2 regions of the Bradyrhizobium sp. AUGA SZCCT0177 genome follow, and region 1 is predicted to be linked to the other one. Evidence: predicted binding sites of a transcription regulator. Region 1 holds the regulator's gene; the other holds the start of a gene.
What was found. The regulator LexA, encoded in region 1, represses DNA repair genes until DNA is damaged. The targets are predictions, from matches to a motif close to TGTTCNNNNTGTGTTCNG.
Positions count from the first base shown of each region.

Region 2: JQ597_RS03195 (single-stranded DNA-binding protein) is a predicted target of LexA. The motif match lies at 1,759-1,776, and genes of this name have one in related genera.

Region 1 is NZ_JAFCMA010000001.1:370,172-374,367, reverse strand. Features, by position in the region: gene JQ597_RS01940 (ComEC/Rec2 family competence protein) at 1-450, shown strand, start outside; gene JQ597_RS01935 (hypothetical protein) at 493-909, opposite strand; gene JQ597_RS01930 (hypothetical protein) at 1,049-1,288, opposite strand; gene lexA (transcriptional repressor LexA) at 1,536-2,243, opposite strand; gene JQ597_RS01920 (molybdopterin molybdotransferase MoeA) at 2,458-3,669, opposite strand; gene JQ597_RS01915 (HAD family hydrolase) at 3,682-4,196, opposite strand, start outside.
Region 2 is NZ_JAFCMA010000002.1:184,147-188,342, forward strand. Features, by position in the region: gene uvrA (excinuclease ABC subunit UvrA) at 1-417, opposite strand, end outside; gene JQ597_RS03185 (ubiquitin family protein) at 592-765, shown strand; gene JQ597_RS03190 (outer membrane protein) at 749-1,504, opposite strand; gene JQ597_RS03195 (single-stranded DNA-binding protein) at 1,969-2,460, shown strand; gene JQ597_RS03200 (DUF2306 domain-containing protein) at 2,717-3,115, shown strand; gene gyrA (DNA gyrase subunit A) at 3,341-4,196, shown strand, end outside.

The sequences.
Region 1 (4,196 bases):
GGCTTCCTCGTCAAGGAATGGCTGGCGGGGGATGCCGACGCCCGAAAGCCTGCCGATGCCTCGCTCACCGAGGGCGTCTCATGCGACGAGAGCGGCTGCGTGATGCAAGGCGCCGGTGGCGGGTTCGTGGCATTGGCGCTGCGGCCGGAAGCGCTGGCGGATGATTGTGAGCGCGCGGCGCTGGTGGTCACCGCAAGGCAGGCGCCTGCGGCGTGCGGCGCCTCGGTGATCTCTGCGGAGCGTCTGCGGCGGCAGGGCGCCATGGTGCTGCGGCGAAGCGGCAGCGGATTTACCATCGATGCCGTCAAGCTCCGGGGCGTCGATCGTCCATGGTCGCCGGCGATCGCGGGCGAGGGGGACGCGGAGACAACCATCCTCGCGCCGCGCCGTACGGCGCCGCGTGCGGTCGATGCGACCCCGTCGGAAGCGGATCTCCAGGCCGAGGAATAAGGATTCACGTTCCCCGGCGGGGCGCGACCGGCGGCGCGGAATTCAACCGGTGGAAAGCGGTGTCGCCGTGTCCGCCTTCGTTGTTGTGCGCTCGGGAATCGGATGCACCACCGGCAATTGCAGCACGGTGACGCGCTGACCCTCGCAAAGCTGCGTCACCAGCACATGGCTGCCGTCGGGAAATTCGATCGCGTCGTGGTGACGTTCCTTGATATGCGGATCGATGGTGTTGAACTTGCCGACGCGAAAACCGATCGTCCGCGTCCAGATCCAGCGATTGTCGTATTTGACGTCTTGCGCGAAGGCCAGTTCGGTCCCGGGCAGCATGCAGACCGCGACTGCGGGGTCGCGTTCGCTGGCAAAGCCGCGGGTCGAGGTGCCGCGGAAGGTGGTCGATATCAATGTCTCGCCGACCTCAGCAGGACGCGTTGCCATCGCGTGCAAACTATAGTCACACATCGGATCGCTCCCTCGTAAGAGATAGAGACCCGTGCCTCCCTCGAGGCGCTGGCCTCTATCAGAGTGGACTTGAGCAAAGTCTATTCCTGTTCTGGGCAATAGTGCGACGGAAAGGCCGGCGTGCCCGATCACAAACGCGCTACGACGGCTGCGGATCTTCGGGCATCGGCGGCAGCGGCAGTTCGAAGGCGCCGAGATGGAATTGCTCCCTTCCGTCGTCGGCAATCCCGGGCAGCGCGACCAGCGTGAACGCAGCCTCCGGATATTGCTGCCAGATCGCGAGATCTTCCGCCGTCACCATCAGCCAGCCGAACCGGAGCATGTAGCGGCCCGGCTCGGTCACGAGTCCCGCCCTCTGCCAGGTGATCTTGGTGATCATACTGCTGACCACGTCTCGTCCCCCCGGTTTTTGCGTCTTCGAGTTGAAAACGCGTCAAACCAACCATCCTCGCCCGCACAGTTTTTGCCGCATTCTGGGCAATTGTGCGACGCGCGGCCCCACCGTTCTCCGTCAGGGCCGGGTCTTGATCTTGCAGCCAACAACGTGGATGCCCGGCACAAGGCCGGGCATGACGCGCTTACGGATGTCGTTACCGAACAGAAGCGCCCGCGAAAGCGGGCCGCCCTCAGTACTTCCGGTACAGCCCGATCAGCTTGCCCTGAATCCGGACCCGGTTCGGCGGCAGGATGCGGACTTCATAGGAGGTGTTGGCAGGCTCCAGCGCGATCGAGGCGCCGCGGCGGCGGAAGCGTTTCAGGGTGGCTTCCTCCTCGTCGATCAGCGCCACCACGATATCGCCGGTGTCGGCGGTCTCGTTGCGCTGGATCAGCGCCATGTCGCCGTCGAGAATGCCGGCGTCCACCATGGAATCGCCGCGGACTTCGAGCGCGTAATGTTCGCCGGAGCCGAGCATGTCAGGCGGTACGCTGATGGTGTGGCTGCGGGTCTGCAGCGCCTCGATCGGGGTGCCGGCGGCGATCCGGCCCATGACGGGAACGGCGACCGGACGGTTGCCATCGTCCTCGGCGGACGCACTGGCGGCGCGGACCTTGCCGAGCGTGCCTTCGATGACGCTGGGAGTGAAGCCGCGGCGGCCGTTGCCGTTACCGGCGCCCGCAAGCTCGGGCAGCTTGATGACTTCGATGGCGCGGGCACGGTTGGGCAGGCGGCGGATGAAGCCGCGCTCTTCCAGGGCGGTGATGAGGCGGTGGATGCCGGACTTGGAGCGGAGGTCGAGCGCATCCTTCATTTCGTCGAAGGAGGGCGGCACGCCGGCTTCCTTGAGCCGTTCGTTGATGAAACGCAGAAGTTCATACTGTTTGCGCGTAAGCATCTCGAGCAATCCCCCGGTTGGCGCGTCGTAATTCGTGGTCGTTCAGTTCAGTTGCGAGTGCGGTCTCAAATTCGGAAGTCCAAAACTCCCATTTGTAGACACTAGCTCTCGAAACAAATCATGAACGAACACTATATGTTCGATACATGTTCCGCAACCACTTAATTTCAGGTGAACGCGCGCCGACTTCGCCCGAACAGGCCGCCGCGATGCGTCATTCCGGCAGGCGCAGGAACTCGCATGGCGTGCCTTTCGGCAGCGCCGGCGCAAACGGCGGACGTATCAAAAGCGCCCGTGCCGCAGCGAGATTTCCAAGCAGCGACGAGTCCTGGTGGCTCACCGGCACCGCGATCAACGCACCGTCCTCGCGCTCTTCAAGTCGTGCGCGAAGATAGTCTTCGCGCTGGTCGTTGGCGGGGAGATCGCGGCCGAGCAGGGCGGTCTCACGCGCGTGATGGATGGTTTTTCGGCCCGACAGCGCGCGAATCAGCGGCACCAGAAACAGGAAACCACAGACATAGGACGAGACCGGATTGCCGGGCAGGCCGATCACCCGCATCGCCCCGAGGCGCCCGTGCATCATCGGCTTGCCCGGCCGCATCGCGATGCGCCAGAACGCCATGGCCACGCCCTCGGCCTCCAGCGAGCGCTTGACGAGGTCGTGGTCGCCGACCGAGGCGCCGCCCATCGTGATCAGGATGTCGGCGCCCGATGCGCGGGCGCGGCGGATGCCGTCGGTGGTCGCCTCGACCGTGTCGGCGGCGATGCCGAAATCGATGGTCTCGGCGCCCTCGGCCCGCGCCAGCGCGCGCAGCGCATAGCCGTTGGAGTAGACGATCTGGCCGGGGCCCGGGATCGAGCCCGGCATCACCAGCTCGTCGCCGGTGGCGAGCACCGCCACCTTGGGGCGGCTGATCACGGCGAGTTCCGGATAGTTCATGCCGGCGGCGAGCGACAGGTCGCGTTCGGTGAGGCGGCTTCCCCTGGTGAGCAGCACATCGCCCTCGCGGAAATCGGCGCCGGCGGCGCGGATATGCCGTCCCGGTTTGGCGGTTTCCGTGATCGTGACGTGGTCGCCGCTGGCAGCCGTGTCTTCCTGGATGATGACGGCGTCGGCGCCATCAGGGATCACCCCGCCGGTGAAAATCCGGACCGCTTCGCCCGGGCCCACCATGCGCTCGAACGGGCGGCCCGCCGCGACTTCGCCGATCACCTTCAGCCGCGCGGAGAGGTCGGCGGCGTCGGCCGATCGCACCGCATAGCCGTCCATCGCCGACATCGCCTGCGGCGGCTGGGTGCGCTTTGCCGCAAGGTCGCGCGCGAGCACCCGATGCCAGGCCGTGTCGAGTGCGGCCATTTCTTCCGCCAAGGGATCGGCGCCCGCAAGGATCGCGGCCAGTGCATCAACGACCGGCATCAGGGCCACGGCAACACCCTCTCAAATTCCCAGCGCGGCGAGCGCCTTTGCGACGTCATCCGGCCCTGTCACATGTACCGCGGCCAGGCCGCGCGCCCGCGCGCCGTCGATGTTCGCGGCGGAATCGTCGAAGAACACGATGCGGGAGGCGGGAACACCGATCGCCTTGACGACGTGATCATAGGCCGCCGCATCGGGCTTTCGAAGCCCGATCGTCGATGACAGGTAGATTTCGCGGAAATGGCCGAGCACGCCGGCATAGGCCTGGCTGAAATGCACGACATGCGCGTTATTGGTGTTGGAGAAGGCATAAAGCGGCAGGCGTTGTCCGGCGCGCGCCAGCGATGCGGCGATATCGGGCATTTCGCCGGCGAAGATCGCGTTCCAGCCTTCCAGGAACTGGGCGTCCGATATCCCGATGCCGAGTGAGCCACGCAGGCCTGCGAAGAATTCGGCGTCGCTGATCTCGCCCCGCTCGTGGCGATGCCAGGCATCATTGGGCAAGAACCGCTCGACCAGCTGTGCCGGCTCGCAGC
Region 2 (4,196 bases), on a different contig from region 1:
CGTCGCGGGCGAGTAGGGCACGCCGACGCGCGCCCATAGCAGGCGCATGTAGTCGTAGATCTCGGTGACGGTGCCGACGGTCGAGCGCGGGTTTTTCGACGTGGTCTTCTGCTCGATCGAGATCGCCGGCGACAGGCCGTCGATCTGGTCGACGTCGGGCTTCTGCATCATCTCGAGGAACTGGCGCGCATAGGCGGAGAGCGACTCGACGTAGCGGCGCTGGCCCTCGGCATAGATGGTGTCGAAGGCGAGCGAGGATTTGCCGGAGCCGGACAGACCGGTGAACACCGCGAGCTTGTCGCGGGGAATCTCGACGTCGATGTTTTTCAGATTGTGCTCGCGCGCGCCGCGGATCGTTATCGCGCGCGTTCCCGAGCCGGCGTTGGTTTGGCGCTTCGCCCTCAGCACTTCATCCATATCGGCATTTCCAGGCGCGTGGAGGCGCGCCACGTTGGGCGCGCATGGCCAGGGAAGACCTAAGCCGGGCGCCGATGGCAGAAAGCTGGAACGTAGGAAGAACGGGGCGGGATTTCCAGTGCTCGCAGCGAGCCATCAACGGTTTGTTTTGCAATGAGTTGCCAAGGGATCGCAATGGCAGCAGATGGCAGCGGAGCCGTGGGCGGAACCAATGCGCTCAAGCAAAATGCGCTCAAACAAAAAGGCCACCTCAAAACAAAAATGGCCACCTCAAAACAAAAAGGCCGGCGCGAGGCCGGCCTTTTCATCAAATCGTTTGGTGCAGCGAAGCTCAGTACTTCGCGATGACCGGGCCGCCCCAGCGATAGTTGACGCGCACGGTCACGAGATCGACGTCCTGGCGGATGCGTTCGCTGAAGGTGCCGCCAGCCACATTCGTAAAGGTGGCGGTTCGGTTCCCCATGAACAGATGATCGTATTCGACGGCGGCCGACCAGTTCGGGGCGAAGCCGTATTCGAGGCCGACACCGACCACGCCACCCCAGCGGTTGTCATCGTTGGACGAGGCGATCAGAGCGTTGCCGACAGTGGCATTGACGCGATAGCGATCGGCGGTCACAGCCGCACCGCCCTTGACGTAAAACAGGACGTTGTTGGCGGCGTAACCGACCTGACCGGTGAGCAGGCCGAACGCGTCGACCTTCGAGCGAATGGTCGTTCCCGCGCCAAAGCCCACGGGTCCAAGGCTCACGCTGCTGCCGCTGAAGTCGGCCCAGTTGCCCTGTCCTTCGACGCCGAACACCCACGTGCCAGCCTGCCAGCGATAACCGATCTGGCCACCGGCGGTGCCGCCGCTTGCATCGTGGCAACCTTCGCTGGCAACGAACACGCCAGCGCCATTCAAGGCGTCCCAGCACTTGCGGCTCGTACCCCAACCACCGTTGGCGCCGACGTAGAAGCCGCTCCAGTCGTAAATGGCCGCGATCATCGGGGGCGCCTTGGTGTAAGGACGCGCAGCGAGATCAGCCGCAGCGGCGGGAGCCGCAAAGGCAACGAGAGCAACCGTACCCAGCAAAAACTTCTTCATTTCAAATAGTCCCCAGTCCGTTGTCCGCTTCCCGTTGGTCCCGAAGCGTTTTCGTCCAAGACGCGAGCGCCGCGCCGTTGGATAAATCCATACGCCGATTCAACCGGAAATGCCGTCTCCGAAATGCAACACTCGCGGGTGAAGTGCGGACCCTTCAAGGTAATGATTTGTTTAGAATATCCGTCGCGCAGCGCCGGCCACGGCACGATGCGAATACCGAAATACCGGCCGGGCGTGGATGACCTGAGGTTGCGTAGAACAAAACTGGAACAATGCCGCGGGCAATGCTATATGTGGATAACCGCTGCTTTGCCGAGGGATCGCTAAGTCGGGGCGGCCATCGGGCGTATAGGGTCGTCTCAAATGTCCTGACAGGATGAGGCGGCCAATCCGGCGGCCCGTGCCGGCCGATTGCAGCGGTCGGGCAGCAGTTTTTTGGTCCCGATTTTGAGTGGAGAGCGACGATGGCGGGAAGCGTGAACAAGGTGATCCTGGTCGGAAACCTCGGCAAGGATCCGGAAATCCGGCGGACACAGGACGGGCGGCCGATCGCCAATCTGAGCATCGCGACTTCGGAAACCTGGCGCGACAAGGGCACCGGCGAGCGCAAGGAAAAGACCGAGTGGCACCGCGTGGTGATCTTCAATGAAGGGCTCTGCAAGGTCGCCGAGCAGTACCTGAAGAAGGGCGCCAAGGTTTACATCGAGGGCGCGCTGCAGACCCGCAAATGGACCGACCAGAGTGGGGTCGAGAAATACTCGACCGAAGTGGTGCTGCAGGGCTTCAATTCGACCCTGACCATGCTCGACGGCCGCTCCGGCGGCGGCGGCGGCAGTTTTGGCTCCGACGATTCCAGCGGCGATTTTGGCGGCGGCCAGGCCACTTCCGCGCCGCGCCGCGCGGTAGCCGCCGGCGCCGGCCGCAACAACGACATGGACGACGATATCCCGTTCTGATCGGGGCCTGTCAGACCAACCGGGTTTGCGTGCTGTCCAAAAGACAGCGGGTTCGCGCAAGCTCGGTTGGCTCGTGTGTATTCTTAAAAATCTGATCCAACGGGTTGATTCCATGGGCATGCGCTTGTGCGATGCAGCATTCTGACTCGCGTCTATGTGAATGATATTTACATTAGGATATTGATTTAACGTTTTTCGTCTTGCGTTCGGCGATCGCGCGGGCCGTCGCCGGATGGAACCCTGGGGAGCGTCCGTCATGAGCTTCGCGCCGCTGCTGGATGCCGCCCCCGCGATCCCGTTTCATGCCTTTGCGGCGATGGCGGCCTTTGCGCTTGGCGTGGTCCAGTTCGCGGCCCCGAAGGGAACGCTGCCGCACCGGACGCTTGGCTGGATCTGGGTTGGCCTGATGGCCGTGGTCGCGATCTCCTCGTTCTGGATCCACGAGATCAGGCTGCTGGGTCCCTGGAGCCCGATCCATCTGCTGTCGATCTTCACGCCCATCATGCTGGTGCTCGGCGTCTGGTACGCGCGCCGGCACAAGGTCCGCGGCCACAAGATCACGATGATCTCGATCTTTGCCGGCGCGCTGGTTGTTGCGGGGCTGTTCACCTTCGTTCCCGGGCGGATCATGCACGCGGTGGTTTTCGGCCAATAGGCGACGCTGAGAACACCGGTTTTGACGAGCTGGATTTGGCCGCGAAGCGGCCGTATCGGGAGCCCGGAAATGGCTGGCGCGATGACTTGCCGGAAGGGCGCCGCGGGTCCTGTAAGTCCATGAAAAAACGAAGGGAAAAACAGCTGGCCGGGAGCGCCTTGGGGTGGTTAAAAGCACCCCGATACGCTATATGATTCCCAGCCTAGAACTGACCGGATTCCCCCTTTGTCTGATAACGATGAGAACAAGCCCGGCGAGCCGCCGGCGCCTTCCGATATTCGTCCCGTTTCCATTCTGGACGAGATGAAGCGCTCCTACCTCGATTACGCCATGAGCGTGATCGTGGCGCGTGCGCTGCCGGATGCCCGCGACGGCCTCAAGCCCGTGCATCGCCGCATTCTGTACTCGATGTACGAGCAGGGGCACACGCCGGACAAGAAGTACGTCAAGTCCGCGCGCGTCGTCGGTGACGTGATTGGTAAGTATCATCCGCACGGCGACCAGTCGATTTACGACGCGATGGTCCGGATGGCGCAGGAATTCTCCATGCGCGTGCCGCTGATCGACGGGCAGGGGAACTTCGGCTCGGTCGACGGCGATCCCCCGGCGGCCTACCGGTATACCGAAGCGCGCCTGACGAAATCGGCGCTCGCCGTGCTCGGCGATATCGACAAGGACACCGTCGATTTCCAGGCCAACTACGACAATTCGGAGAGAGAGCCGTCGGTTCTGCCGGCCAAGTTCCCGAACCTCCTGGTCAACGGTGCCGGCGGCATCGCCGTCGGCATGGCGACCAACATCCCCCCGCACAATCTCGGCGAAGTCATCGACGCCTGCACGGCGCTGATCGACAACCCCGCGCTCGGGATCGACGACCTCATCAACATCGTACCCGGCCCCGATTTTCCGACCGGCGGCATCATCCTCGGCCGCCAGGGTATCCGTTCGGCCTATCACCTCGGCCGCGGCTCGATCGTGATGCGCGGCAAGGTCGCGATCGACACAATTCGCAAGGACCGCGAAGCGATCATCATCACCGAAATTCCCTACCAGGTGAACAAGGCCACCATGGTGGAGCGCA